Regions from separate parts of the Paenibacillus sp. YYML68 genome, predicted to be linked through region 2. Evidence: riboswitches for the same ligand, from Rfam matches in the RefSeq annotation. Region 2 holds a riboswitch; each other region holds the start of a gene.
What was found. Region 2 has a riboswitch for cobalamin ahead of PAE68_RS06485 (ABC transporter substrate-binding protein). Riboswitches for the same ligand answer to the same signal wherever they lie in the genome.

Region 1 (9,913 bases), 1.3 Mb from region 2:
CCGGTTCCCGGCTACAATTTCCGCGTGCTGACCTTCGCCAGTATCAGCGTTGACAACTCGGCGAGCCCGAATCGAGGCGCCGTCTACACGGTCTGGCAAGACTTCCGGCAAGGCTACTCGGACATATTCATGTCCAGATCGTTCGACAACGGCTCGAACTGGACGCCGCCGGTCAGCATCACGAATGCGCCTGCGGGCTCACAGAACTTCTTCCCGGCGATCGATGTGGACCCACTGCTAGGCGTTGTCAACATCATCTACTACAGCAACCAGGTAGACGGCTTCCACCTCGACGTATTCGTCGCACGCTCCATTAATGGAGGAAATACGTTCAGGAATACGCGAATTACGACGACCTCCTTCAATCCGAACGGGAACAGTCCAACGCCAGTAGCGTTAATCGGTGACTACATTGACATCGCCAGCGTCCCACCCGGCGGCTACATTGGAGCATGGGCCGATACACGTAACGGATCGCTCGATATATTCGCCGGTTACTCTGGCAATGTGATCACATGATATGCATAAATAAGCACCCTGAAGCTCATCCACTCCTGCAAGCGGCAGGCTGACTTCAAGCGTGCTTATTTTCGTTCGTTCACATTATTAATCATTAATGCCATTTAAGCTTTAACGCCTAATGCTTTCAGCATAGTGGTGAAGCTTTCATGAAATTTTTGGGGTGTAAACCGCTCCTTAATCAGACGTTCGCCAGCCATCCGCAGACGACCGCGAAGCTCTACGTTCATTAGTAATCTTGACGCTTGAATAGCAGCTTCATCCAGATCGCCGCGCTTGTAATACAAGCCTGTTTCGTTATCGATAATGAAGTTACGAACTCCGTCCGAATCGGTCGTCAGCACCGGACACCGGCACAGCAATGCCTCGGCTACCGCATAGCCGAAACCTTCATAGATGGACGTAGAGCACAGGAAGCCCCCGCTCTCGCCAATGATGGACAAGTAATCTGCCATCAGCGCATGAGGAACGTTCGAATGCTGAATAAGTCGGTTCTCCAGCTTGTACTCGCTCACCAGCTTGTCGAACAATTGCTGCTGGTCCTCTTCATATTGGTTCATATCCCCGAACATCCATAGCTGTAGGCCCGGATACGTCTTCAGCAGCCGTTGTCCGATCTCGATGAACTCTCTCCAGTTCTTGTTCACCTCAATACGTCCGATCCACGCCACTATAGGTCCGCGATCTACCGGATAAGGTGTATAGCCGAAGCTGTCCAGATTCATCGGGTTATCGAAGCAGAAGTGCGGCTTGGCTGGGAAGCGACGCTTCATCAGTTGAATCAGATGCGGCGTGCGCGGATAGTGTAGCGCGCTTGCATTGTTGCGGATTGAAGCAGTGGCCTGCTCCAATATTTGCTCAGCTGTCTTCATATCACCGAGACCTTGCACCTCGTATATAATCGGGCCTTGGTAGCCGCTCGCTCGAATGGTATCCATCAAGCCGTAGTCGGTACAGATAATAATCGCGTCATAGTTCTCACGCTTCACGAGCGCTGTGATTTCTGCTTTACTATCGGTGACGAAGGTACGGATGTTACGGATGTTTTGCTTGCCGAGCGCTTCGTATTTATAGAGCAGATGACATTCGATCTGATGCCGCTGTAAGATCTCACAGCGCGTCCGATTGAGCGTTTCCATACCTCCGCTTGGATTGTAGAACGTGAATAAGAGCTTCATGACCCTCGCTCTCCCTCCTTCTGTTGAAAGCGCAGCAGCTGAACGAGCTTCTCCGTTCGGAACAGCTGATCCTCATAGCTGTCGTAGTATACGAAGTCGGAGCGATAGCCTACCAATCGGTTGTCCGTGTAATAATTAGCAGACAGATGAGGCGGTGCCTTGCTCATTTCGTTCAAGAGCACTTCCAGGTCGAGCGTAGAGCCGAACGGTTCTGGCCCGAGCACCATCGTATAGGGAGTTCTCACTTTTTCAATATAAGACAACACAGCAAGATCCTTCGCCATGCCCGGTCGCTTGATCGGAGCAAAGGTCGGATGTGCGATCTGTGAGAGCACCTCGGTGGCGGAGCCGTCAGCCGATAGATCGATGAAGAAAACTTGATAATTGCTGTAGGACTGCTCATATAAGCTCTCCAGTCTTGCTACTGCCTTCTCATCGGCCTCAGCCAAGGCATATACGATGGTGAGCTCACTCGGGATTCCACGCCGCGAACGTGCCCGATACCGGGCCGTGTGGTAGGCGAATCGCCAATACCGGTGACGCTCCTTGCTCTGCAGCGTAGCCGAGATGCTCAGCTCCGAGCACGTACGGTAGTCCATCAGCTCGATCGGCACATATTTCGTATCGCAGTGCTCGGTTAGACGCAGCCAATAATCGTAATCCTCCACCGGCTCAAGACCATAGCCTTCGATCTGCTTCGCATCACGCGCGCGGTACATGAAGGACACTCCGACGATGCAGCTGTCGAGCAGATGCTCCTTCGACCTGCTCTGGTAGTGACGCTGTAGAGCGAGCTCCTTCTCGCCGTGGACAAGTGTGCCTTGCTGGTCAATGGTGCGGAAGGAGCTGTACACGAGTCCGACTTGCACAGCGCTTGTATGCAGCGCTCGCCGAAGCACCTCGATGAAATACGGGGAGTACAGATTGTCGCTGGATATCCATGTCAAGTATTCAATGGATCTGTTCCGATACAGGACATCGAAGCCGCGGTTCAGCGCCTTGGCGACGCCTTGATTCGTTTCATTCAAGACGTATTGAACACGCGGATCATCTCGGACGATAGCCTGACACAGCTTATGCATGTTGGCATCTCCATCGATGACAATAATGAGCACGTAGTTGTCGTACGTTTGATTCAATATGGATTGAAGCGCGGCGGCCAGAAACTCCGGCTTTTGCGTATAGACGGGCATGACAATCCCTACATCCGGCAATGCTCTCCCTCCTTACGATGTGAATACGCCTCATGGACAAGTAACCCATATATCTATGTATATATACATATGTTGAAAGGACTGATCTGACTGTACGTATGCCCCGCTTCACATAAGGCTGCCCTCCGCCTTTGTCTGAAGACGCGCGCAGAGGGCAAGGTGAAGCCTGGTATGAATGTATTCCGAGGGTGCTGTGCAGTTAGGTGTCTGCAATCAAGACAACTAGATCGGAGACAGCGTCTGCACCTGAGTCAGCTCACTCTGGGCAAACCGCTGGTCCGTTACCAGGTTGCCGAACTCGTCCAATCCATAGATCGACATAATGACGTTCTGCGGCGTCGTTCCGCTAACATTCAGCTGCACCTCGTACGACACATTGCCAGCGATGAAAAATTCACGAATATGAAACGAATTCGGGGCTATCGGATAAGCAGTCTGATAGAGCGGGACGAGTGCGCTGGAATCGGTCGAGCCGAAAATTTGCACGAGCACAGTCGCGGCGTTCACGCTGCTGATGTTGCGTGCGTTAATGACGATGTTCGTAGCAGCTGTGCCGAAATCTCGCGTATTCGTGACCAGTCCTGTTGTGAAGGGCATGCTTCAGCCTCCTCTCTCCTTGGTATGCTATTAAAATATGAGTGTGATTCATAAAGTTAACGGCGATTGGACAAGGTACATATATGGAATTATTTACTTGCAAACATATGTTCTTGAATGTATAATCAACTTGTTGCCCATATTAGGTAATATCAGCTATCTCTATTGCGCTGATCCCGAATATGTCAGTAATCGAATCTATAATGACGAAGGAGATTGAGGAGAATGACCATGAAGTTGATCCCGTATTTTGTTATGGCGGGCAATGCGAACGAGGCAATCGAGTTTTACCAAGAAGCACTCGGAGGTAAGCTGGAGTACAAGCAGACGTTCGGCGAGATGCCCGAGAATCCGGAGTTCCCACTTCCTGAAGAAGCGAAGTCACTCGTATCTCACGCTACGGTGAAGTTCGGTGAAACCGATGTGATGTTCTCCGATTCGTTCCCTGGACAACCTCATCAGAGCGGCAACCAAGTTACGTTGTGTATCTCGATTGACAGCAAGGAGAAGGCGGAGCACATCTTCAACGCGCTGAAGGAAGGCGGACAAGTCAGCATGCCTTTACAAGAGACATTCTTCAGCCCGGCATATGCCATCGTTGTAGACAAGTTCGGTATTACGTTCCAGATCTACACGGAGAAGGCAATGTCCGGGTCGTAATATCCTCACCGCTACATACACCTCCAACTACACAAGAACCACACCGTATATCCAGACATCTCCTTCTATAAGACAGTTAGACTTGAAGCTTCCTGTCTGACTTGTAGTAAGGAATCTGTTGGAGCATTAGGTGTGGTTCTATCTTGTTCAACTACAAGTCTCTTCCGAAGCTTCTTGTTAATAGTCTGGTTGCGGTAAGCGACATCGCGTAGATGAGGAAGGCAACGGTAACCGACACGATAAGCGCCCACTGCAGCGCGTAGCCTTCATTCTGCAGGAATGCATAGGCACCTTGTCCGCATATGCCCATGAATAGCAAGCTAAGCGACATCTTCGCATACGGACGCAGCTCGATCGCGAAGCCAATCTGCTTGGCAAGTGCAATGAAATTCAGCAGCAGTATCAGGCACAAGCCGAAATTAATGCCCGCAGCTACCCCATAGATCCCCCACTCCGAGCCGAATATAAACATAGCTATCGACTGCAGCAGCGTACTCATAATGAAATTCCACATCACCGTCCTGACGCGTCCGATGCCGAGCAATATAGCATGCAAGGGCGCCTCGAAGTAGTGAAGCAGAAAAAAGGGCGCAAGCAGCTTCAACAGGCGGCCTGCCTCTGGCTCGTTGTATACAACGATCGTAAGTGGCTCTGCCCACAGGTACAGTGTCAACGTGCAAGGAGCACCGATCATGAAGGCTAGACGTATCGCTTGCTCCATCCGCTCATGGATAAGCTTCGGATTGTTGCCCGCACTAGCCTCACTGATCGATGGGATCAGCGCTGTTGACAGCGAGTGCATGATGAATGTCGGGAAGACGAGCAGCGGGAACGCGTAGCCGACGAGCAGACCATACTGCTTCGTCGCGACAGCCGTGCCAATACCTGCGATGGCCAGACTCTTAATAATAAGGGCGGGCTTAATCGCCCGGTAGATCGAGTCAATGAACCCTTGCCCAGTGAACGGTAGGCCGATCTGCAGCAGCTCAAGCAACGTCCGCTTCTTCTCCCGAAACGATGAGGGTGCAAGGTCTGTCTCATGCTGCGATTGTGTGTCGCGCAGTTGTGCAGACAATGCTGGGGACTGGCGCTTGTGTGCCGATTTGCGTCGATGCAAGGTGTACATCAAGGACAAGTAGGCTAGACCCGAGCACTCTCCGAGTACAGTGCACAGCATCGCTCCAGCCGCCGCATATTCGATCCCATAAGGTAGCAGCACCTGAACCAGAGCTGCAATGAGACCGATCTGCACCGTATTTTCGATAACGTCGGAGACGGCGAGCGGCTTCATATTTTGCTTCCCGCGAAAATATCCCTTCAGCACAGCCGATACCGCTACGATCGGGGCAATCGGGACGATGGCCAGCATCGCATAGTAGGCACGTTGGTCGGCCAGTATGAGTGCTGCAATCGGCTTCGCCCCGATGAAGACGCCGAGCGTCAGCACGATGCTGATCGAGATCGTCATCATGAGCGACACTTGTACGATACGTCTTACCTTCGCCGTATCACCGAGCGCCTCCGCCTCGGCAACGAGCTTGGAGATCGCAACAGGCAGACCGAGACTCGTCAATGTAATCAGCATCGGCACGAGCGGATGCGCCATCATGAGCAGGCCGATCCCTTCTGGACCTAAGTACCGAGCAAGCAGAATGCTGCCAAAGAAGCCGAGAATCCGTGTGACGAGCGCCGCAGCCGTCAACACGACGGTTCCGCGGATAAAGGACGTTTCCTGTTCTCGCATGTCATGAACATCTCCATATCTATGAGCTTACTTTAGACTATTCGGACAACTCGACATGTATGCGAACAAGCAGACTGCGGATTTACATGAGGAGCTTGTCAGGACAGGCTCCCCATGTACATTCTGCCTGCTGCAACTATTATTTTTGAACCGGAAGGATTTTCTTACGAGACCGCGAAATATATAAGGATGCTCGTGCACAACTGCATATTCACATAATGAAGGTGCCTTTGCCTTGAGCAAAGGGTAACAGGGAATCGGGTGCAAATCCCGAGCGGTCCCGCCACTGTATACGGGGAGCTATCGTCAGCAAGGTCACTCGGCTTAGGCCGGGGAAGACGACGAGCAGCGCTGATCCGTGAGCCAGGAGACCTACCTACATTATGCACCGAACAGCCTTCGAGGAAAGGAGAGGTGTACGTCTGATGAACCGGCGAATCCTTGTGATCCATCTGTCTATTTTTGCGTACCCGTAGTTGTAACCAATCCTGTCAAGAGGATTGGTTTTTTTGTGTTGCCTTGTGGTCTGTGCGCGAAGATAGAAGGAGGATTAGTAGGATGATGATCCAATGGAAACGAAAAGCAGCCTTTGTGCTGCTCGTAACAATGTTCACCCTATACTTGCTTGTCAACACCCCGGAAACGGTATATGCCATGCATATTATGGAGGGCTTCCTACCAATTGGCTGGGCGATCTTCTGGTGGGTCGTCTTCGTGCCGTTCTTCGTGCTCGGCCTTCGGTCGCTGCGCCGGATCGTGAAGGAGACGCCGGAGTTGAAGATGCTGCTCGGCCTTGCTGCCGCGTTCACGTTCGTCCTCTCTGCGCTGAAGCTTCCATCGGTCACGGGCAGCAGCTCACATCCGACAGGCACCGGTCTTGGCACCGTCATGTTCGGCCCGCTGCCGATGAGCGTGCTCGGCTCGATCGTACTGCTGTTCCAGGCAGTGCTACTTGCGCACGGCGGTGTAACGACGCTAGGCGCGAACGCCTTCTCGATGGCTGTAGCAGGTCCACTGCTCGGCTATGCCGTCTACAGGCTCATGATGAAGCTGTCTATGAAGCAAACGGTGTCGATCTTCTCTGCAGCTGCGCTAGCTAACTTGACGACGTACGTCGTAACATCCTTACAGCTTGCGCTCGCTTTTCCGGCGGAAGCCGGGGGTATAGCTGCGTCATTCGTCAAGTTCGCCGGCGTATTCGCGATTACGCAAATACCGCTTGCGATTAGCGAAGGGCTGCTGACCGTTCTGATCTGGAACGTCCTGCGTTCCTACAGCCCGAACGAGCTTCAACAGATCCAGCAGCGCTTGAAAGGAGCGAGCAAAGCATGAAAGCAACAACGAAGCTTATAGTGAGGCAGACTGCAATCGTGGCGGTCGTCATTGCACTAGCGGTAATTCCCTTGTTATGGATCGACAGTGACTTCGGCGGCGCCGACGGCAAGGCTGAGGAACTGATCGCCGAGCTTGCTCCCTCCTACGAACCATGGTTCTCAAGCTTCTTCGAGCTTCCGTCGGAGACGGAAAGCATGCTGTTCGCACTGCAAGCAGCGATCGGTGCAAGTGTAATTGGCTATGTGCTCGGTCTAATGCGAGGAAGGGCATCGAGCACGCGTTCGGAGAGCGAATGATTCAGTGGATCGATCGCGTCTCGCATTCGAATAAGCTGGTCAGTCTGGACCCTCTATGGAAAAGCGGCTTCGCCGCCTCCCTGCTGCTGCTCGCCTACGTCACCGAGCCGCTAGTGCAGCTGCTGATCGCACTGTGGCTACTGCTGTGGCTCATCGTGTACGCCAATGTGCCTCTGCGGCTGTATAGCGCGCTGCTCGGAGCGACGCTATTGTTCTATGCAGCCAGCCTCCCTGCTCTCTTGCTGGAGCTGGCTCCTCCGGAAAGCGGCGGCTACCTCCTCCAGGATGCGGTGTGGAGCTTGCAGACCGAACGCTTTGGCACGCTATATGCGCCTGGGAGCCGTTTGTCGCTAGCCTTGTCTATTCTAGCTCGCGTGCTCGCATGTGCGTCGTGCATGTATTTCCTTGCGCTCACGACACCGATGCTGGAGCTGCTGCAGGTATTGTATAAGCTCCGTATGCCGATGCTCGTGCTGGAGCTGATGCAGATCATGTATCGCTTCCTGTTCATACTGTCACAGTCGCGCGAGCAGCTCTACGCAGCTCAGCTGGCACGAGGTGGCCACTCTAGTGTAACGTCGCGTATTCGAGATTCCGCTTGGATCGCCGTCTCACTGTTCAGCAAGACGATGCAGCGCTATAGCGGGCTGTCGAACGGTCTGCAAGCGAGAGGCTTCGGCGATGGACCTATTCTCGCACCGTATGTGCCGTTGAAGGTGGCAAGACGTTATTGGATTGAGGCTGGCGCTGGTATGACCGTGCTCATCTTGCTGGAGCTGTCGATATAGGGGGAATATGGGATGAATCATCCGATCGTAGAAGCATTACACGTACAATATGAATACCCGGGAGCTGCCGCAGGTGCGCTGAATGGGCTGTCTGTACAAGTACCAGCCGGTGCGCGTACAGCGCTCGTCGGACATAACGGCTCCGGCAAGTCAACCTTCTTCCTGCAGATGATCGGCTTGTGCCGCCCGGATGCAGGACAGCTGCTGTGGAACGGCCAGCCTTACAGCTACAACGGTGCTCATCTGAAGCAGCTGCGCCGACAGATCGGGCTCGTCTTCCAGGACCCAGAGCATCAGCTGATCCTGAATACGGCACGTCAAGACATAGGCTACGGACTGCGCAATGCTGGGTACTCCGATCGTGAGGCGAAGCTGATGACCGATGAGGTGCTAGAGAAGCTAAAGCTGATGGAGCTTGCGGACACCCCGCTTCATCATCTAAGCCTTGGGCAGAAGAAGCGTGTCGCGCTAGCAGGTGTCCTCGTGTTGAAGCCGCAGCTGCTGCTGCTGGACGAGCCGACCGCCTATCTCGACCGTGCCTCCGAGCGTCAGCTGCTCGATGAGCTAGACCGCATCCACGCAGAAGGCGTTAGCGTGCTGATGGCGAGCCATGATATGGACGTCGCCTACGCTTGGGCGGACTGGGTGCTCGTCATGGATCACGGCCGCTGTGTGATGGCCGGTACGCCACAAGACGTATTCTCGCAGTCGAACGCAATCCGGCAGTTGGGGCTCGATCAGCCGATGCTGCTGCAGATGTGGGAGGCGCTTCCAGCTTCGATACGCGGGAGCCATCCCCCGCCGAAGCAGATGGAGGAGCTCTTAGCTCTGTGCCGGCTGCTTGATAGTGATGGCTTGAAGCTCAGTACGTGGTCGTACAGTTAATGAACGAGAGTAAGCCCCGCTACGATTTTATCTTGGACGGATAATCGTATCGGGGCTTATACATTTCAGGATAAGGGACAAGGCTATTTCTTCCACACAAGGGATTCGAATATCGCAGCCAGACCTGCAATAGCTAATACAAGGAATAACGGATACAGCCAAGGCAGGTAAAGGTACGTTAAAGTAATGATAAGCGAAGACCATATCCCCACACACCAATGACACGTTATGAAGCTGCCGATCCAATACCGCCAGCTTCCTTCTACCATAGCCTCGCGCTCCTCCTTGCTTGTCGGAACGAAAGGCCTGCGCAAAAACCAGGTTATCTGATCATACACAATCAAATGGGTTAATCGAAACGATGAGAGGGCAAGGATGAATAGCTGTAACCATGTTATGCTCTCCACGAGTCTCAGCCTCCTGTACCAATTCATTAAGCCTGTAAGCTGTGTTGAGTGAAGTTATTGAATCTGGAAGCCTATGATGTGACAGATCGATACAACTACATTATCATCAAGCTTTAACACGCCGTTATTGACGCTGATTACTTCCCCGATTCTTTGCTGAGGACCGAACACGGCGTTAGCAGATGATGTAAAGACCTCAATCGTCGTCGGGGGGTCCGTAACAAGCGCCTGCAGCTCTTGCTGCATCTGATCAAAGCAGCAATCGTCACATTCTTGTTGCTGCTGTCCGC
Region 2 (9,913 bases):
GCTCGAGGAGAAGGACCGGATGGTGGAGTCGTACAACCAGCGCCGCCGTCTTGTGGTGAAGGGCTTCAGTGAGATCGGACTGCCATGCCATGAGCCGCAAGGAGCGTTCTATGCGTTCCCTTCGATTCAGTCAACAGGCTATACGTCCCAGGAGTTTGCCGAGCGTCTGCTCTTCGAGGGTAAGGTCGCTGCGGTGCCTGGATCGGCCTTCGGACTCGGTGGAGAAGGCTTTCTGCGCTGTTCGTATGCCTATTCCGTGAGCCAATTGATCGAAGCGATCGATCGGATAGGAAAATTTATGAAAAAACTGTAAAATCGACAAAACTAGTCATGTTCAACGGCTTCCAAAACTGGTATGTTAGATATGTGATAGTTTCATATATTAATATTTGATGAAGCTTGTTATATACTCAACAAAACAGTTTATAGGAGGGATGGGAACATGGCATTTCCGGAATATCGGCTTTCGCAGTACATTCAGGTCGGGTGGATCAACGAAAACGATAATGGCTCCAAGTGGGTTTTTGGAAAGCGCAAATGCATCCCGTCCGTCTCCTTGCTTGAGGATGAAATCTACCGGCTGCGCAAGGAGATGGAACGGCTGGTCATGAAGGGCAACAGCTTGACCTCCGCCCGAGTGGTGGAGATCAGTATGGAGCTAGACATCAAGATTAACGAATATATGCACGCCGAACGAAGCCGCCGCTAGCACCATGTCATTCAGATAAGGCTTCGGGCCATCATTACGAAAAAGAGCAGGTTATCGCGAGATAGCTAGCTCTTTTTTTTCGTGCGGAAAAGTGAAAAGGACTTGAGCGAGCAGTTGGAAATGCGTGGAGAAGCCCCTTGCCAAACGAGGAGGTTATGCCAATGAATGAGTATGCGAATTCGATAAATTCGCACACCGCTCTTAGGCGATATCAAAGCTGTGATCACGCACGTATAGAATCAGCGGATTGTACGATTTGAATCTACGATTAAGCAATTACCGTGACACCTAGAGAATTATTGCTCGATAAACGGTATATGTCGGCTTTTTACAATACTCCAACTGAAGGATAGGTTAGAATGGCTTTATCATAGAGGTTGCTGAGGAGAGGTTAGGAAGCGATGCTGATTGATCAGTATTTAAGGCCAAGACACTTTGAGGAGATCCATACCATAACGATTGACAGCACGCCTGCCGAAGTGTATCAGGCAATTAAAAAATTAGATTTCAGCCACTCTAAAATCATTCGATTCCTATTCTGGCTAAGAGGAATGCCTAAGGAAGCATTGAAGCTGGAAGGCTTTTTAGATATTGGCTTCATCAAGCTTTCGGAGAAAGTCGGAGAAGAAATTGTATTGGGTGAGGTAGGTAGGCCTTGGAAGGCGAACGGTGACTTGCGAGAGCTCGATGCGAATCAGTTTTGCTCATTTAATGAAAGTGGTTTTGTCAAAATCGTCTGGAATTTTCATGTTGCTCAGTTAAATGAAGGTACGCGTGTAACGACCATTACACGGGTCTATTGTACGGATCGGGTATCGAAAAGGATTTTTTCGTTTTATTGGTTCTTTATCGCCCCTTTTAGTAAATGGATTCGACGTATTTTACTACGACTAATCAAAAAGGATGTAGAAACTACTACCGGTTCTACTCAGGGGAAAGGTGTGGAGAAGCCTTAGGCGATTAGCTTCATGACATTGGCCGCTAGCGGCTTCTTTTTTGCGTCTCGCGCTTGCGATATGCTATCATATGAAGATTGATAATCTATAGGTTTGCATTCAGTTCGGGAGGGATTCGGACTTGAGGACAGGTAAGTTACTGATTGCAGTTATGCTGCTGGTGCTTCTGGCGGCCTGCGGCGGAGGCCAGCAGGCTGAGGTGCCGATCTTCATGATGACGAAGTCGGGTACGGCCAGTGAGACGGTGAAGAAGCTGGAGACGGCGCTCGTTGAGAAGCTGGGTGAATCACCGACCGTTTCGCTCGGTTCTACACCGGTGTTCTCGCTCGAGAAGCTCATGGTGGAGGTAGCCGCAGGGGGGAACGGTATTCTGATCGTACCGGGCGAGCAGTTCCATTCGTTCGCGAAGCAGGGCGGCTTCGTGTCGCTCGATGATATAGCGAATCCGGAGGACTTCCCGGACGGCTATATCGAGCAGCCGGTGGATGGCCAGCCGGGTAAGATGGAGAAGCATCTGTACGGCATCCATCTGGAGAAGACGAAGTGGTTCCTGGATCTGGGCTACAATGGCAAAGATCTGTACGCCTTCATCCCGCAAAACTCGAATGATATCGAGAAAGCGAAGCAAGTGATGAAGGTCATTGCACAGAAGTAGATTCACTACATATGCGGTTCGGGTCCTGCCCATGAAGGAAGCAGCGTTACAGCGCTGCTCCTCGCGGGCGGGTTAAAAGGGAAGCCGGTGCGATACCGGCGCGGTCCCGCCACTGTAACCGGGCGACAAGCTCCCCATGCAGGCCACTGGCCGGACAAGCTCCGGCTGGGAAGGCGGGGAGCGCCGTAAGGAGCCCGGAAGCCAGGAGACCTGCCCGAACGGCGACAGCACGTATCTTCCGAGGAGAAGAGACGGCACGCGTCGATCATCGACGTTATCGCGTAAGGCTCTACAGCGTTGCAGGCTTGGCTTAACGATACGTTTAAGCGGAGCAGGCTCGCTTTGGGCTGACCGTACGTGCCCTCTGTTCGGAATGAACCTCCGTGCAGAGGGCTTTTTGTACTTATTTTTACATAATCGATTGGGGGAGCAAGGAATGAAGAACATGAATCACTATTGGAACAAAGGGCTCCGCACAGCTCTGGTGCTTACATTGGCCGGTACGCTGGCGGCTTGCGGTAACGCGTCGAATCCGCCGCAGGCAGGCAAGATGGTCGATCCGCCGACTGCTCAAGGCGGTAGCGCTGAAGGGAACAGTCAGGCTGGTCAAGGGAAGCAGACAGCAGGCGAGCGACGCACGGTGTATCCGTATAAGGTGACCGACGCGACGGGCAAGCAGTTCGTCTTCGAGAAGGCGCCGGAGCGCATCGCTTCGACATCGCCGAGCGAGACAGAGCTGCTGTTCGCGCTAGGTCTTGGCAACAAGGTCGTCGGTGTCTCCGACTTCTGCGACTACCCGGCTGAAGCGAAGTCGAAGCCGAAGCTCGGCAGCATTACGAAGCCGAACGAGGAGGCGCTGCTCGGCTCCGGGGCAGAGCTCGTGCTGACGGGAGTGTCGATGAAGGCGCCGACGGTCGAGAAGCTGCGCGAGCTGAAGGTGAACCTGTTCCAGGTGCAGCCGAAGAAGATTGACGATGTGCTGCGTAACATTATTGTGATGGGCGAAATCTTCGACAAGCAGAACGAGGCGCATCAGCTTGTGGAGTCGATGAAGGCGGAGCGGGATAAGGTGGTTCAGGCCGTAGCGAATGTGAAGCCGGAGGAGCGCAAGCGTGTGTTCCTCGAGTTCAGCCCGGGCTGGACGGTCGGCTCCGGTGAGTTCCTGAGCGAGCTCATCGCGACAGCGGGCGGCGAGAACATCTATGCGTCGGAGAATGGCTACGTGAAGCTGAGCGAGGAGAAGGTGATCGCGGCGAACCCACAGGTCATTCTGTATCCGCGCAACCTGATCGATGACAAGTCCGGCAAGTCGATGGACCAGATCATTCGCGAGCGCAGTGGCTGGGAGCAGGTGGATGCGGTGAAGAACGGCAAGCTGGCAGGCATTGATAAAGATACGACGAGCCGTCCGGGGCCGCGTATTACGCAGGGTTTAACGGAAATGGCGAAGGGCATGTACCCTGAGCTGGTGAAATAAGGATGAAGCGTAAGCTTGCGCTATGGGGCGGGGGAGCGCTGCTCACGCTGCTGCTCACCGTCACGGCCGCGCTGTCGATCGGCTCCGTGCCGGTGCCGTTCGTGCAAGTGTGGAGCATTCTGCTCTCCCACCTGCACATACCGGGAATCGGTGTAGCAGGCGGCTTGCTGCCTGCAGGCTGGGAGCCTGCCTATGAGGCGATTGTGTGGAAGGTGCGGCTGCCGAGGGTCGTGCTCGCCGTCCTCGTCGGCGCTGCGCTGGGGCTTGCCGGGGCAGCGTTCCAGGGCGTGCTGCGCAACCCGTTGGCCGATCCGTACACGCTTGGCGTCGCCTCTGGCGCCTCCGTCGGAGCGGCCTTTCTTATCTTATTCGGGCTGCAGTATGTAGTGGGGCAATGGAGTGTGCCGCTTGCGGCGTTCGGGACAGGGGCGATCACGCTGATCACCGTGCTGCTCTTAGCGAGGTCCGAGGGGAAGCTGCGCATCGAGACGGTTATATTAGCCGGAACGGTCGTACAGGCGTTCTTGTCGGCGTTCGTGTCGCTCATGGTGTCGATGTCCGGTCAAGTCATTAATGAGATTATATTCTGGATGATGGGCAGTCTGGCGCTGCGTGGGTGGTCGTATTCGGTTGTGCTGCTGCCTTATCTGGCGGTGGGGGCAGTAGTGCTGCTTGGATACGGTCGGGCGATGAATGTGCTGATGCTAGGCGAAAAGCAAGCGGCTCATGTCGGCGTTCATGTGGAGCGGACGAAGCTGGTCGTGCTCGTCGCTTCCACGCTCATTACGGCGGCAGCTGTATCGGTAGCAGGCGTCATCTCGTTCGTCGGACTGCTCGTGCCGCACCTGCTGCGGCTGCTCGTCGGACCGGATTACCGCCTGCTGCTACCGCTGTCGGTCATCGGCGGGGCGATCTATGTGGTGCTCGCCGATACGCTGGCGCGAACGCTGCTCAGCCCGACGGAAATTCCGCTCGGCATCGTGACGGCGTTCCTCGGCGCTCCGTTCTTCGGATATTTGCTCTATCGTCGCAAGGGAGGTGCAACGGTTGGATAATGTGCAGGTGCAGGACGCTGTGCAACGGGACCTACCCTCCGATGTGCTCGTGCAGGTGCAAGATGTGGTGAAGCGGTATCGATCGCGCGATGTGCTGAGAGATGTTACGGTGCAGACAAGCGCGGGGGAGTGGCTTGGCATACTGGGGCCGAACGGGAGCGGCAAGTCGACGCTGCTGCATGCGATCGCCGGTACGGAGCCGATTCAGGGCGGCTCGGTGCTCGTTGCAGGCAAGCCTGTGCGTACGTATTCGCGCAAGCAGCTTGCCCGGCTCATCGCGGTGCTCGAGCAGGAGGCGCTGCCTGTCGTCGGCTTCACGGTCCGTGAGGTCGTCGAGATGGGACGGTATGCGTACCAGAATTGGCTCGGGGATGAGGAGTCCGGGGCTGCATCAGAGCGTGTCATCGAGCAGGCGCTCGCCTGGGCGAGGCTGGAGCCGCTGGCGGATCGTCAGATGGCCGAACTGAGCGGTGGTGAGCGTCAGCGGGCAGCGCTCGCTAAGGCGCTCGCGCAGCAGCCACGGCTGCTGCTGCTCGACGAGCCAACGACGTATCTGGATATTGGCTACCAGCTGGAGATGCTTAACGCGGTCAGTGACTGGCAGCGAGAAAGTGGCGCAGCGGTCATCTCTGTGCTGCATGATCTGAACCTCGCGGCGCAATATTGCGACCGACTGCTGCTGCTTCACGAGGGCCGCGTTGTGGCGCTCGGAGCACCTGATGAGGTGCTGGAGGCGAGTCTGCTCGAACGTGTGTACGGAACGAGGCCGTCTGTGCTACTGCATCCGGAGCGGTCGGTGCCGCAAATTTTACTCACAAGGAGTCGGAGTGAATGAGTAAGGAGTCATGGATCCATACGGTGTCGGCGATAGAGCCGTTGTGTACGGACGCGGTGAAGCAGGCTTCGGAGCGACTCGACCGGCTGACGAAGCCTCCTGGCAGTCTTGGACGGCTGGAGGAGCTGGCGATGCAGGTGGCTGGTGTAACAGGCGAGCTCGCGCCTGACCTGTCGCGCAAGGCGGTTATCGTGATGGCGGCGGATCACGGTGTATGCGAGGAGGGCGTCAGTGCGTACCCTGCCGAAGTAACGCCGCAGATGGTGATGAACTTCGTTCATGGCGGGGCGGCTGTCAATGTGCTGGCTAGATTAGTCGGAGCCGAAGTCGTGTGCGTCGATGTCGGGGTCAATGCGGAGCTGTCGCATCCGGCTCTCGTGCACGCCAAGGTGCGCATGGGGACGGCGAATATGGCGCTTGGCCCAGCGATGTCACGCGTGGAGGCAGAGACGGCTATCCAGGCGGGCATCGGGCTGGTCAGTCAGCTGGCGGCGCAAGGGTGCCGATTGCTCGCCACAGGCGAGATGGGCATCGGCAATACGACGGCGAGCGCTGCGATCTTATCCGTGCTGGGAGGCGTCGACGTTACTCTCGCAACGGGGCGCGGCACAGGCATCGACGATGCTCGCTTGCTGCATAAGCAAGCGGTCATACAGCGGGCGATTGCATGCAATGCGCCTGACGCTTCGGACCCGATCGACGTGCTGGCGAAGGTGGGCGGTCTGGAGATCGCCGGACTTGTCGGCGTCATCCTCGGTGCGGCACGGCACCGCTGTCCGGTCGTTATCGACGGCTTCATCTCCTCGGCGGCGGCGCTCGTTGCCTCAAGGCTTGCGCCACTTAGCAAGGACTACATGATCGCGTCGCATCTGTCGCAGGAGTATGGGCACGCCCGGCTGCTGGAGCTGATCGGTCTGAAGCCGATGCTGCAGCTCGATATGCGGCTTGGCGAAGGAACAGGCGCCGTGCTGGCGTTCCCGCTCGTCGAGGCGGCTATGCGGCTGCTGAACGAGATGGCGACGTTCGAATCGGCGGGCGTGTCGCAGGGGGATGGAGCATAATGGTGAAAGCATTGGTAACCGGAGGCGCCCGCAGCGGCAAAAGCGGCTTCGCCGAGCGCTACGCAGCTACACTGGGCGCGGAAGGGTTATATATCGCGACGGCGCACGCCTATGACGCAGAGATGGAGGAGCGCATCGTGCAGCATCGGCTCGACCGGGAGCGTCAGCCGTTCCGCTGGACGACGGCGGAGGCGCCTTATGAGCTCGCCAAGACGCTGCGCCAAGCGGATGCGCCTGTCGTGCTGGTCGACTGCCTGACGCTGTGGCTGTCCAATTGGCTGCTTCGGCTCGAGCACGAGCCTAACATGCGCGAGCTTCTCGACCAACAGGTCGAGGAGCTGGCGGATGCGTTCCGCTCGGCCCGGCAGCCGATCGTGCTCGTGACGAACGAGGTCGGCAACGGACTTGTGCCGGAGTATAAGCTGGGCCGCTTGTTCCGCGACGTGTCTGGACGGATGAATCAGCGGCTCGCTGCGGAGGCGGATCAGCTTTTTCTCGTGACGTGCGGGGTGGCGGTGGAACTGAAGAGTCAGGCTTATCGGTTGTAGCTACTATAGAGCTCGGAATGTGGGGGAACGATCTTGCTCGTATTCGATCTGGAACAAACGCTATGGATGATGCTAGCCGCCATCGTGCTCGACTGGCTCATCGGCGACCCGAGCTGGCGCTGGCTGACGCATCCGGTCGTCTGGATCGGGCGGTGGATCGGCTGGCTCGAGAACGTGCTTCGGGGCGGTGAGCCTTCTGGCGGAGGTCACTCGCCTCGCTCCTTGCGATGGCGCGGGGTCGTGCTGATGACAGCGACGATCTCTCTGGCGTTCGGGGTAACGGGAGCGCTCGTCTGGGCGGCCTATACGGTGCATCCGTGGCTCGGGTATGCCGTGAACATCTGGTTCATCTCGACGACGATTGCCGTCAAGGGACTGAAGGATGCGGCGCTCGCCGTATACGTTCCGCTGAAGGAAGGACGTCTTGACGAGGCGCGGACGTATACCGGCTACATCGTCGGCCGAGATACGACGAAGCTTGAGGAGCCGGAGCTGACGAGAGCGACTGTGGAGACTGTAGCGGAGAATATCGTCGACGCCTTCGTCTCGCCGATCTGCTACGCGCTCGTCGGCGGCGCTCCGCTGGCGATGCTGTACCGTGCGACCAATACGCTCGATTCGATGGTCGGCTACCGCAATGAGAAGTATATAGATTTCGGCTGGGCGTCGGCCCGCTGGGACGATTGCCTGAATTTTATCCCAGCTAGGCTAACTGGGCTGCTGCTTATTGGGTGGTCAGCCGTAACGCCGGGTCTGTCGGCCGCACGCGCAGCCTCGGCGGTGCGGCGCTTCGCGCGGCTGCATCCGAGTCCGAACAGCGGCATTCCGGAGTCTGCGGTCGCTGGAGCGCTCGGCATCGAGCTCGGGGGTGTTAACGTGTATCACGGTCGCGTGAGCGAGCGGGCGCGGATGGGCTGGCCGCTGCGCGAGCGGATGCGCGACGATATGCTGCGGGCGGTGCAGCTGCTGTATGGGGTTAGCTACATGATCGCAGGAAGCTTGCTGATCGGAGGATTGCTGCTATGGCGCTTCGGATGATACGGATGGTACGCAGGCAGGCGGCCGCTTGTGCGGCGGCCTTTCAATTTCTCACTCGGTTGCCGGTGCCGGTTCAGCTTCAGTATGACGATGCGATGTTCCGTCGAAGCGTCATCTGGTACCCGCTCGTCGGAGCGGTGCTTGGGGTGATCGTGGCAGCGCTCGGCGCGTTGCTTACGGGCTGGGCCGGACTGTCTGCCGAAGTATCGGCAGCGCTTGTGCTCGGCTGCTGGGTGGCGCTGACCGGTGCGCTCCATCTCGACGGGCTGATGGATACGGCTGACGGCCTGCTCAGCCACCGCTCGCGCGAGCGTATGCTTGAGATTATGAAGGACAGTCGGGTCGGTGCGATGGGTGTCGTCGCGTGCGTGCTGCTGCTGCTGGTGAAATGGACGCTGCTCTCGGAGCTGCTGCATTCGGTGCAGTCTATGAATGATGTGGAGTCGGCTCGACGTCATCCTTGGACAGCTGGTTCGGGCTCGACATGGCTCGCACTGCTCCCGCTCGCTGCGATATGGAGCCGCTGGTGGATGGTGGCGGCCGTTGCAGGCTTCCCCTATGCACGGTCAACGGACGAAGCTGGCGCGGGGCTCGGCGGCTTGTTCCGCACCGTCCGACTGCGGCACGCTGTGGCTTCTTTCCTCGTCGGGGTGTCAGTGTCGGGCATGATGCTGTATGCGGGTATGAGGCTGGGTTGGGTACAGCTTCCAGCTATGCAGGCTGTACTCGTCTTATTGGTGTGTATCGCTGTAACGTGCGGAATCGGCTTCTGGCTCAGTCGCGTGATGACCCGCAAGCTGGGCGGTCTGACGGGTGATACGTATGGAGCGATGAACGAGCTGCTGGAGGCGTCGCTGCTGCTTGTGCTCGTGCTGATGGCGGGTTAATGATGAATGCCGTGCTCATGAGGAGCTCGGCACGTAGTAGGTGTGATAGACAAAGGGGGCTTGGACGATGAAGCTGGAGCGTTATGGACATGGCGGCGATCTGCGGACCGCTGCGGAGCTGTACGGCGCGCCTGAGGGCGGCTTTCTCGACTTTAGCTCGAATATGAATCCGTTCGGGCCTCCGGCTGCGGTGCGGTTGGTTATGGCCGAGAGCTGGTCAGAGCTCGTGCATTACCCGGACCCGGCGGTGCGGGAGCTGACGCAGCGGCTAGCACAGAAGCACGGCGTCGATGCCGCATGCATTCTTGTCGGCAACGGCGCTGCTGAGCTAATCGAGCTGGCGGTACGCGTCCTTCGCCCACAGAATGCGGCTGTAGCGAGGCCGTCGTTCGTCGAGTACGAGGACGCGCTGCGCAAAGCCGGAAGCTGCATTCACGATATTGCGCTGGAGGCGAGCGACGGCTTCCAGCTTAAGCTAGAGCGATTGGAGCGGACGGCGGCTGTGTGCGACCTCGTATTTCTCGGGCATCCGAACAATCCGACTGGACAGCTGCTGCCACGGGCGGTGCTGGACTGGTGCAGGGCGCTTCCGGAGGAGAGGACGGCGAAGGCGGTCATCGACGAGGCGTTCCTAGATTTCGTACCGGAGGAGGAGCAGCTGTCGCTGGCGAGAGCAGCCTCGAGTAAGCGCA
Region 3 (9,913 bases), 3.6 Mb from region 2:
CATCTGTACGGTCTGCTGTCTGACGGCGGCGTACATAGCCACATCGAGCACCTGTATGCGTTGCTGGAGCTGTGCAAGAAGGAAGAGCTCGACGATGTGTACATTCATGCGTTCCTCGATGGTCGCGACGTAGCGCCGGATAGTGCGGCGGCGTACATGAAGGGCTTGCAGGCGAAGATCGCCGAGCTCGGCGTCGGCCGTATTGCGACCGTTCAGGGCCGCTACTATGCGATGGATCGCGACAAGCGCTGGGAGCGTACGGAGAAGTCGTACCGCGCGATGGTATACGGAGACGGACCGACGCATCAGGACCCGCTGCAGGCGATTACCGAATCGTACGTACAGTCGGTATATGACGAGTTCGTCATGCCGACCGTCATCGTCAAGGAGGACGGCACACCTGTAGGGCTGGTCGAGTCCGGCGATGCGGTCGTGTTCTTCAACTTCCGTCCGGATCGTGCGATCCAGCTGTCGCAAGTATTCACGAACAGCGACTTCCGCGGCTTCGACCGTGGCGGTCAGGCGCCTAGCGACCTGTACTACGTCTGCCTGACGCTGTTCAGCGAGACAGTGGGCGGCTACGTCGCTTACAAGCCGAAGAACCTCGACAACACGCTCGGCGAGGTGCTCGCACAGAACAACCTGAAGCAGCTGCGCATGGCCGAGACGGAGAAATATCCGCACGTGACGTTCTTCTTCAGCGGCGGACGTGATGTCGAGCTTCCGGGCGAGACGCGCATTCTGATCAACTCGCCGAAGGTGGCGACGTACGACCTGCAGCCGGAGATGAGCGCCTATGAGCTCGCTGCTGCTGCGGTGGCGGAGATCGAAGCGGAGAATCACGATGTGATCATCTTGAACTTCGCGAATCCGGACATGGTCGGACATTCGGGCTTGCTCGAGCCGACGATCAAGGCGGTAGAAGCGACGGACGATTGCCTCGGCAAGGTTGTGGATGCGATTATTGCGAAGGGCGGCGTTGCGCTCATTACAGCGGACCACGGGAATGCGGACGTTGTGACGAATCCGGACGGCTCCCGCAATACGGCACACACGACGAACCCGGTGCCTTTCATTGTGACGGACAATCGTGTTAAACTAAGAGACGATGGCATATTGGCAGATATTGCCCCTACGGCTCTGGAGTATCTCGGCGTCGCTAGACCTGAGGAGATGACCGGAACGTCGCTCGTTGCTGGGCGCGAATAGTTTGCCGAACGATAAAACTTACGAATATGGATAAGGAGTGTTTAAAAGGTTATGACAATCATTTCCAATGTGTACGCTCGTGAAGTGCTCGACTCCCGCGGTAACCCGACGGTCGAGGTAGAAGTTCATCTGGAATCCGGCGCTCGCGGCCGCGCGATCGTGCCATCCGGCGCATCGACTGGCGCGCACGAAGCGGTAGAGCTTCGCGACGGCGACAAGTCCCGTTACCTCGGCAAGGGCGTGCTGAAGGCGGTTGAGAACGTGAACGATGTGATCGCGCCTGAGATCATCGGCATGAACGCGCTTGATCAGCTCGGCATCGACCAGCGTATGATTCAGCTTGATGGTACAGCGAACAAGGGCAAGCTCGGCGCGAACGCGATCCTTGCGGTGTCCATGGCTACCGCTCGTGCAGCAGCTGAAGCTTTGGATATTCCTCTGTACGTATATCTTGGTGGCTTCAACGCGAAGCAGCTTCCAGTTCCGATGATGAACATCATCAACGGCGGCGCGCATGCAGACAACAACGTGGACGTGCAGGAGTTCATGGTTCTGCCTGTTGGCGTAACGACGTTCAAGGAAGCGGTTCGTTGCGGCGCTGAGATTTTCCATAGCTTGAAGTCCGTATTGAAGGAGAAGGGTCTGAACACAGCAGTAGGCGACGAGGGCGGCTTCGCACCGAACCTTGGCTCCAACGAAGAAGCGATCCAGACGATCATCACGGCCATCGAGCGCGCAGGCTACAAGCCGGGCGTAGATGTGTTCCTCGGTATGGACGTTGCTTCGACTGAGTTCTTCAAGGATGGCAAGTACCACCTCGAGGGCGAAGGCAAGTCCTACACGTCCGCAGAGTGGGTTGACTTCCTGGCTGCATGGGTTGACAAGTACCCGATCATCACGATCGAGGACGGCTGCTCCGAGGATGACTGGGAAGGCTGGAAGCTTCTCACTGAGAAGCTCGGCTCCAAGGTTCAGCTCGTGGGCGACGACCTGTTCGTAACGAACACAGAGCGTCTGTCCCAAGGTATCGAGCAAGACATCGCGAACTCGATCCTGATCAAGGTAAACCAGATCGGTACGTTGACTGAGACGTTCGACGCAATCGAGATGGCGAAGCGTGCAGGCTACACAGCGGTTATCTCCCACCGTTCCGGTGAGAGCGAGGACAGCACGATCGCGGACATCGCAGCTGCGACGAACGCAGGTCAGATCAAGACGGGCGCACCTTCCCGTACTGACCGTGTAGCGAAGTACAACCAGCTTCTTCGCATCGAGGATCAGCTGGCTGATGTGGCTCAATACGCAGGTAAGTCTGCGTTCTACAACCTGAGAAACTTCAAGTAAGAATATTGTCATCGAACACGATATAAGGCGGAAGGGACGCGGCTGCAAGGCCGATCGTCTCTTCCGCCTCTTCGTGCTGTGTGCGCTCCTTCGAAGTAGGATGTTCACAGCATGTTCATAGGAATAGCCCGATCGAGTCATACTAAAACTTGGCATGTTCTTTACAATATAGAGGTGGGAAGAAAAGGAAAGGGAAAAGAGGGGAGGAAATCTCTTGTTGGTATGGAGAACAAGGCTCCGATCTGTCGGCCTGCTGCTCGTCATCGTGACGGTCATGCTTCCGCTGTTGCTGGCCAGCTGTGCCTCAGGACCGCAAGGAACGGACCCGACGAGCGTCAAGGTCGAGCTGGTTACCGATCCGCCTGCGGTGCAGAAGGGGCAGTCGGCTAAGGTTCGGGCACAGCTCACGGGGCTTACCCCGACGAAGGAGCTGAAGGTGCAATTCGATATTCGTAAGCCGGATAAGCGTAGCCTGCCGCAGCTGAAGGATGCGAGGCTCATAGACGGCCAGTACGAGATCGAGCATACGTTCGATCAGGCGGGTACGTATACGTTGTATATACATGTGTATGAAGGGGAGCTGCACATTACGAAGAAGCGAGAGCTGACGGTCTCATGAGGGACGAGCGGAGTTGCAAACGGTCATGTCCAGCTTGCATCGTGTGGCTGGTGCTGGGAGTGGGCTTAGCTTGGTCTGTACCGTTGGTAGCTGGCGCAAGTGCAGCTTCTGTCGATGCTGCTGCTGCGGGTGCGGCTGTTGCCCCGGCCTTAGCTGTCCAACCATCCGCCGTTGTTAATCTGGTCTCTGCTGTTCAACAGCCTGTCGCAGAGGGAGCAGCAGCGGCTCGATCGGAGCAGGTTAGTCTGCAGCAGCTGGTCGACCAGACACCTAGAGGGGCAGCTCTGAGGCTGAGCGACGGTCTCTATGCTGGACCTGTCAAGGTGGACAAGCCGCTTCATATTATAGCGGAGGGAAATGTGGTCGTTCGGAATGAGTCCGGAGAGCCGGCCATGTCCATTACGGCCGAGGACGTGCGGCTGCAAGGGCTGCGGATCGAGCAGTCCGGTGCAGGCCAGCAGGCTGCTGTCCTTGTGACCGGAAGTCGTGCCAGGCTGCTAGACTTGGACATTGAGACGGAAGGGAACGGTATCGTGCTCCGTGACAGCGAGCGTCATGTACTGGAGCGACTGAGCATCGTTCGTAAGCAGGCGTCTGGGCAGGAGCAGATGCCAATGTCCGAGCGTGGCAATGGTATCGATCTGTTCGAGGTGCATGATAGTCGAATATTGAATAATGCGATCAGCCAGATGAACGACGGCATTTACCTGGAGAGCAGTCACAACAATATAATAGAAGGAAATCAGATAGAGCATTCCCGATATGGCATCCACTGTATGTACACAGATGGCACAGTCATCAGCGGCAATCAAGGCGCTTACAACGTGACTGGAGCGATGGTCATGGGGGTTCATGACGCGGTGGTGGAGAGCAATACGTTCGTCAAGCAGAGTGAGAGTGTTAATTCGCAGGGGCTGCTGTTTTTCGACGTACATACGTCGCGTATTCATGGCAATAAGGCGGAGGGCAACCGTGTCGGCTTGTATGTGGAGCAGTCGAACCGTAATGTGTTTACGGACAATGAGGTCATACGGAACTTCATTGGCGTGCAGTTTCTGGAGTCGGAGGGTAATCAATTTACAGGCAACCAGTTCATGGGCAATGTCATCGAGGCAGAGGCGAGCGATAGCCGCGACAACACGTTCCAGGGCAACTACTGGGAGGCGTTCCGGGGCATCGATGTTGACCGAGACGGAACGAGCGACACCGCTTATGTGATCAATCCGTTCTTCCAGCGGCTGACGACTGCGATTCCGGCGTACCAGCTGTTCTTCCAATCGCCGGGCATGCAGTTTATGGAAAGCTTAAACCGTGCTGGACTGGAGGAATGGACGAAGGATACAGCGCCGCGGATGCGCCCTGATTCCCGCAACGTAGATCGTGAACAGGGGCAGGCTGCTGCTGGAGCTACGGGAGTGCTATGGGGGTCACTGGCGATGCTGGTGCTCTCCCTTCTACTAATTCGATATGCAGGAGGACAACGACAATGAAAACCAAATTCTCATGGATACTGGCAGTAATTGTGATGCTCGTGGTAATGGCAGGTTGTGGTCAAAAGGAATATACGGCGCAGGCGATTAATGAGGCGACGGATAAGTGTGTCATCTGCAACATGCAGGTGAAGGACGATGCATTCGCTGTGCAGCTGACGACGAAGGAAGGGAAGACGTACAAGTTCGATGACATCGGCTGCATGAACGAGTGGAAGAAGGAGAACGGCACCGATCAGATCGCTGCGCAATTCGTTCGGGACTATAACACGAAGGAATGGATCAAGTTCGACGAGGCGACGTATGCGTTCGACGTATCGTTCAAGTCTCCGATGGCGTACGGCATCTACTCGTTCAAGGACAAGACGGAGGCGCAGTCGTTCATCGACAGTCAGAAGAAGGGCATGCTGATGAGCGCGGCGGAGCTGTCCGGGCATACGTGGGAGCGCGGCAAGGGGATGGGCGGCAGTCACGGACATAGTCACTCGGAATCCGGCGCGGCTCCAGCTAAGCACGGTCAATGAACGTCCTTCATATCGCGCACAGAGAGGTGAAGCTCGGTCTGCGCAATCCATGGGCGTATTCGTTCATGGCGCTCTTCACGCTCTTCAGCCTATCCCTGCTGCTCATTAACGCTCAAAGCTTCATGCAAGGATATTCCAGCTCGACCGCCTCGATGCTCAGTCTCATTCTGTACTTGCTGCCGCTCATGACGCTGCTGCTCGGCTCCTTCTCCCTGACAGCGGAGAAGGAAGAGGGGAGCTGGCAGCTGCTGTCGACGTATCCGTTGTCTACGGCGGCCTTCCTGTGGGGCAAGTATATCGGGCTGACCGTTGTGCTGCTCACGATCGTGACCTTCGGCTACGGCGTGTCCGGTATTGTTGGAGCGCTCGCAGGCAGCGGGCTTGACGTACGTACGTTCGGACTGTTTATTGCCTTCTCGACAGGACTTATCGTTCTATTCCTAGCCATTGCGATCGGCATCGGCACGTACGCTCGCAATCGGTGGCAGGCGTTGACGATTGGTGTTGCGGTGTGGTTCTTCCTTGTGGTCGGTTGGCCGACGCTACTGATCGCGGTATTGGGTATCGTTCCTTATCTGTACATCAAGCCGGCGCTTGTGACGTTGACGTTCCTGAATCCGGCTGAGCTCGTCCGCTTGTTCGTCGTCGTTAAGCTCGGAGGAGGGGCTGTGCTCGGACCTGAATACTACAAGTGGGTCGGCTGGATGGAGCGGCCAAGCGGCGGCTGGTTCTTCCTCGCTGTCTGTCTATCATGGATCGTATTAGCTGTAGGCTTCGCGAGCTTGGTTTGGGAAAGGGGGCGTTCACGTGGATAAGCCAGTTCTCGTACTTAAGGGTGTCCGCAAGGAGCTGGGCGGTCGAGCCGTTCTGGAATCGATTGACCTGTCGCTGTCGCGCGGACGTGTCCTTGCGTTGTGCGGTGGTAACGGCGCCGGGAAGAGCACGCTGCTGCGGCTCATCACTGGGATGCTGCAGCCGACGAGCGGTACGATTGAGCTGAACGGTCTGCAGTGGGGTGCGAATCGCGCTCGCTATGCCGACCAGCTCGGATACATGCCTGACGATTACTTGTTCGGTCAAGGCTTGTCAGCTCACGAGACGCTGTCGTTCTGGGCGGCGCTGCGCAAGGTGCCGAAGAAGCGGGTGGCAGAGCTGCTCGAGCTCGTCGGCTTAAGTGAGGTGAAGCACAAGGCGGTCACCTCGTTCTCGAAGGGGATGCGTCAGCGCTTGCTGTTCGCGCAGGCGCTGCTGGCCAAGCCTCCGCTGCTCGTCATGGACGAGCCGACCAACGGCCTTGATCCGTACTGGATGGATGCGTTCGTCGAGCTGGTGCGCCAGTCCAAGCAGGAGGGGCATGCGATCCTCTTCTCGACGCACCAGCTGCGCGTGGCGGAGCTGGCTGCAGATGAAGCCGTCTTCCTGCAGGGGGGAAGACTGGTCAGGCAGGACCGCACCGATGTACTCGGGGGCGATGCAGCGTCAATGGACGCTCGCGGTCTCGAGACGGCTTTCGCGGAGCTGTACCGTCAGCCGATGACCGGGAGCGGTGGTGGACATGCTCGGGGCTCCTCCGGCAAGGGGGGCGAATAGCCGATGGCTGCTGTAGTCTGGAGACAGGGCGTCATGGCGGTGCTCGTCTTGCTTATTGGCGCGGCGCTCGTCTATACGCTGCTGCAGTCCGGAACCGAGGGGAATGCGGCAGACAAGGTGCGGATCGGTCAGCCCGCGCCTGACTTTGCCTTGGCGCGTCTTGAAGGCGTCAGCGAGCTGAAGCTGTCCGATTATCGGGGCAAGGGAGTGCTGCTCTTGTTCTGGGCGACGTGGTGTGAGCCTTGCGAGAGGGAGATGCCGCTCATGAACGAGGCGTATCAGGCTGGGGTGCAGGGCGTCGAGGTGATTGCCGTGAATGTAGGAGAATCGAGAGGGAGTGTCGCGCAGTTCGCGGTCAAGCACGATCTGAGTTTCCCGATCGGTCTGGACCCGAGCGGCGAGGCCGTAGACCGCTTCGGCGTACTCGGCTTGCCGGCAGCGTTCCTGATCGACGCGGAGGGCAGGCTCGTGAAGCGGCTGGACGGTGAGCTGACCCGGACAGACGATATTGTTCGATTGCTGCGGCAGGTGCAGCCGTCGTCTTAGCGGGTGTGAACGTATGGGACAGGCTCCGCTGTGCGCGGCGAAGCCTGTTTGGCATAGTGTCAGCTGCCTGAGGGCTACGGATTTTCGCATAGACGGCTCTAGCTTTTCATGATAAGATGGGGCTGGTCTATAGCAATCTAGTGAAGACAGGTTCGAATCTACCGATTCGTTAATAGGGAAGCCGGTGTAAGACCGGCGCGGTCGCGCCACTGTGAGCGAGGAGCTTCTCCACATGAGCCACTGTTTCATTCGAAACGGGAAGGCGTGGAGATTGCAACGATTCGCAAGCCAGGAGACCTGCCTGTCCGATACGCCAAGCAACCTACGCGATATAGGGAGACGGTGGGCAAGCGCTGCACGCATGCGCCGTTATGGCTGGTTTGACGCACATACGTTTGCCTTCGTACATATCTGCTTATGTTGCGGCACCTTCTGGCGGAAGGTGCTTTTCGTTATGCGGCCTGTTGGAGGCTGTCGCGAGGAAGCTGAACACAGGTGAGGGGAATGGCCCCAGAGCCATGTGAAGAAAGTGGAGGGATGAGAAGCATGAAGATGAGGTCAAGGCTGCAGCAGCAGTTGATCAGGCTCGTGGTTGCGATGCTCCTGCTGGCGCAGCTCGCGAGTGGGCTGCAGCCTGCGCAGCTCGCACAGGCAGCGAATGAGGATTCAGCAGTCGGATCACAGCCGACGAAGGTGACACGTACCGTAACGATTGTCCAGCTGATCGAGGAGGCGTCGGCTTGGCTCGTGAATCAGGGACCCGTGACAGATGACTGGTACGCCTATACGCTCGGTCAGGCGGGCAAGACAATAGAGAGCGGCTACCTGGATGCGGCGAAGGAGCGGGTGCAGTCGTTCACGGGCGCCACGCTGCCGACTGAGTACGCTAAGCTGACGCTCGGTGTGAAGGCGGCTGGAGGCGATCCGCAATCGTTCGCAGGGCGCAATCTGCTGGAGCCAATCTACAATCGTACGGACCTAGCTGCCCAAGGGGCGAACGGTGTCATCTACGGCTTGCTGGCGCTCGATAGCGGCAGCTACACGATTCCGACCGATGCTGTCTGGACGAAGGACAAGCTGGTCGGGTGGCTCGTTCAGCGCCATATTAAGGATCAAGGCTGGGCGTTGAATGAGAGCGATACGACGGCTCAGATTGATATTACGGCTGCAGCGCTCTGGGCGCTCGCCCCGTACAAGGATCGGGCCGACGTAGCAGTCGTAGTTCAGGAGGCGGTGTCTTGGCTAGCCACTAGGCAACTGGATAACGGCGACCTAACTGTAAACCGCACCAACAGCAACAGTCTTGCGATGGCCGTGCTCGGTCTGTCGAAGCAGCAGAAGGACGGACGGCAGGGCAGCTTCGCGAAGCCGGAGGGGAGCTTGATCTCCGCGCTGATGCATTATTCAACGGGAGATGGAGGCTTTTCCTATCAGGCGGGGGGAGCTTCGGACAAGTTCTCGACGTACCAGTCGCTGCTCGCCCTGGTCGCATACGATACGCTGACAGGCGGCTTGAGCGGCACGTATACGGTGCCGGTCTACACAGGCAGCACGAACGGCAAGGCGAGCGTGTTCATTCATGTGGAGACGAGTGAAGGGACGATGGCGGAAGGCTTCGAGTCGGCACGCACGCCGCTTGAGGCGCTGCAGCAGCTGGCGGCGAGACATAGTCTTCCAGTCGTGACAATGGATTCGCCGTTCTTCGATGTGTATGCAATTGGCGGCAAGGCGAAGAACACTAGCCACGGCAATTATCATTATTGGGGCTTCAATATTAAGCGCAACGGCACGTGGACCGGAGACTGGGATTGGAAGTCGACGCAGCTGCAGCCGGGCGATGAGCTGGCGGTGATGTTCGGTCCGTACTTAGGCTCCGCCCTGCTCGACAAGATCGAGCTGGAGCCGAAGGTGCCGAGGAACAAGGAGCCGTTCCAGGTGAAGGTGACGCAGCTAGACGGCATGCAATCTGTTCCGGCTGCGGTGTATGTGAAGGTCGGTGGACAGACGGTATGGACGGATGCTGCGGGCATCGCCTACTTCCCGGGCGGCTATGAGGCGACAGATGAGCGCATCGAGGTAACAGGGGCGCTCGTGAACGGCTTCCCTTCTGTTGTGCGCGGCGTGCAGGAGCTGCCATCTCTCGTGCAGGTGCGCGTAGAGGGGCCTGCTGGGTCGTTGGTCGCGAAGCAAGAACGTGCTTCGAGCGTGTACGAGGCGCTGCAGCATACGGTAACGGAGCATGTTTATACGGACGGTATGTACTTCGGCATAAGCTCGGTGAATGGCATCGAGGCATCGGGCTTCCACTGGTGGGGCTTCGCCGTGAAGCGTGCCGGTGTGTGGGCGTCTACAGGAGGCTGGAAGGATACAGCCTTGCAGCGTGGCGATGAGGTGCTCATCTACTACAGCGGCATGGATACGCAGATCGTGCACCAATATGCGCTCACTCCGAGTGTGCCGAAGGCGGGTCAAGGCTTCACTATTCAGGTGGAGCAAGCGAGCTGGCAGGGTACTTCCAAGGCAGCTGGCATTCAGGTTCGCATCGGGCAGACGACCGTGACGACTGATACGTATGGCATAGCGGCCTTCAG

Region 1: another riboswitch for cobalamin. It lies ahead of PAE68_RS12675 (energy-coupling factor ABC transporter permease); the one in region 2 lies ahead of PAE68_RS06485 (ABC transporter substrate-binding protein).
Region 3: another riboswitch for cobalamin. It lies ahead of PAE68_RS22395 (S-layer homology domain-containing protein); the one in region 2 lies ahead of PAE68_RS06485 (ABC transporter substrate-binding protein).

The regions. Positions count from the first base shown of each region.
Region 1 covers NZ_BQYI01000001.1:2,759,013-2,768,925, forward strand. The annotation lists gene PAE68_RS12645 (sialidase family protein) at 1-519, shown strand, start outside; gene PAE68_RS12650 (glycosyltransferase family 4 protein) at 624-1,697, opposite strand; gene PAE68_RS12655 (glycosyltransferase family 2 protein) at 1,694-2,911, opposite strand; gene PAE68_RS12660 (hypothetical protein) at 3,134-3,508, opposite strand; gene PAE68_RS12665 (VOC family protein) at 3,734-4,168, shown strand; gene spoVB (stage V sporulation protein B) at 4,320-5,912, opposite strand; cobalamin riboswitch at 6,118-6,306, shown strand; gene PAE68_RS12675 (energy-coupling factor ABC transporter permease) at 6,471-7,244, shown strand; gene PAE68_RS12680 (energy-coupling factor ABC transporter substrate-binding protein) at 7,241-7,543, shown strand; gene cbiQ (cobalt ECF transporter T component CbiQ) at 7,540-8,331, shown strand; gene PAE68_RS12690 (energy-coupling factor ABC transporter ATP-binding protein) at 8,344-9,216, shown strand; gene PAE68_RS12695 (DUF1360 domain-containing protein) at 9,300-9,650, opposite strand; gene PAE68_RS12700 (hypothetical protein) at 9,678-9,913, opposite strand, start outside.
Region 2 covers NZ_BQYI01000001.1:1,461,856-1,471,768, forward strand. The annotation lists gene PAE68_RS06465 (aminotransferase class I/II-fold pyridoxal phosphate-dependent enzyme) at 1-313, shown strand, start outside; gene PAE68_RS06470 (aspartyl-phosphate phosphatase Spo0E family protein) at 443-709, shown strand; gene PAE68_RS06475 (DUF2867 domain-containing protein) at 1,111-1,665, shown strand; gene PAE68_RS06480 (type 2 periplasmic-binding domain-containing protein) at 1,787-2,320, shown strand; cobalamin riboswitch at 2,324-2,552, shown strand; gene PAE68_RS06485 (ABC transporter substrate-binding protein) at 2,766-3,797, shown strand; gene PAE68_RS06490 (FecCD family ABC transporter permease) at 3,800-4,852, shown strand; gene PAE68_RS06495 (ABC transporter ATP-binding protein) at 4,854-5,687, shown strand; gene cobT (nicotinate-nucleotide--dimethylbenzimidazole phosphoribosyltransferase) at 5,684-6,748, shown strand; gene cobU (bifunctional adenosylcobinamide kinase/adenosylcobinamide-phosphate guanylyltransferase) at 6,748-7,296, shown strand; gene cbiB (adenosylcobinamide-phosphate synthase CbiB) at 7,330-8,334, shown strand; gene cobS (adenosylcobinamide-GDP ribazoletransferase) at 8,319-9,221, shown strand; gene PAE68_RS06520 (cobyric acid synthase) at 9,289-9,913, shown strand, end outside.
Region 3 covers NZ_BQYI01000001.1:5,030,376-5,040,288, reverse strand. The annotation lists gene gpmI (2,3-bisphosphoglycerate-independent phosphoglycerate mutase) at 1-1,209, shown strand, start outside; gene eno (phosphopyruvate hydratase) at 1,261-2,553, shown strand; gene PAE68_RS22425 (FixH family protein) at 2,768-3,172, shown strand; gene PAE68_RS22420 (right-handed parallel beta-helix repeat-containing protein) at 3,232-4,662, shown strand; gene PAE68_RS22415 (nitrous oxide reductase accessory protein NosL) at 4,659-5,186, shown strand; gene PAE68_RS22410 (ABC transporter permease) at 5,183-6,001, shown strand; gene PAE68_RS22405 (ABC transporter ATP-binding protein) at 5,994-6,776, shown strand; gene PAE68_RS22400 (redoxin domain-containing protein) at 6,780-7,322, shown strand; cobalamin riboswitch at 7,455-7,641, shown strand; gene PAE68_RS22395 (S-layer homology domain-containing protein) at 7,869-9,913, shown strand, end outside.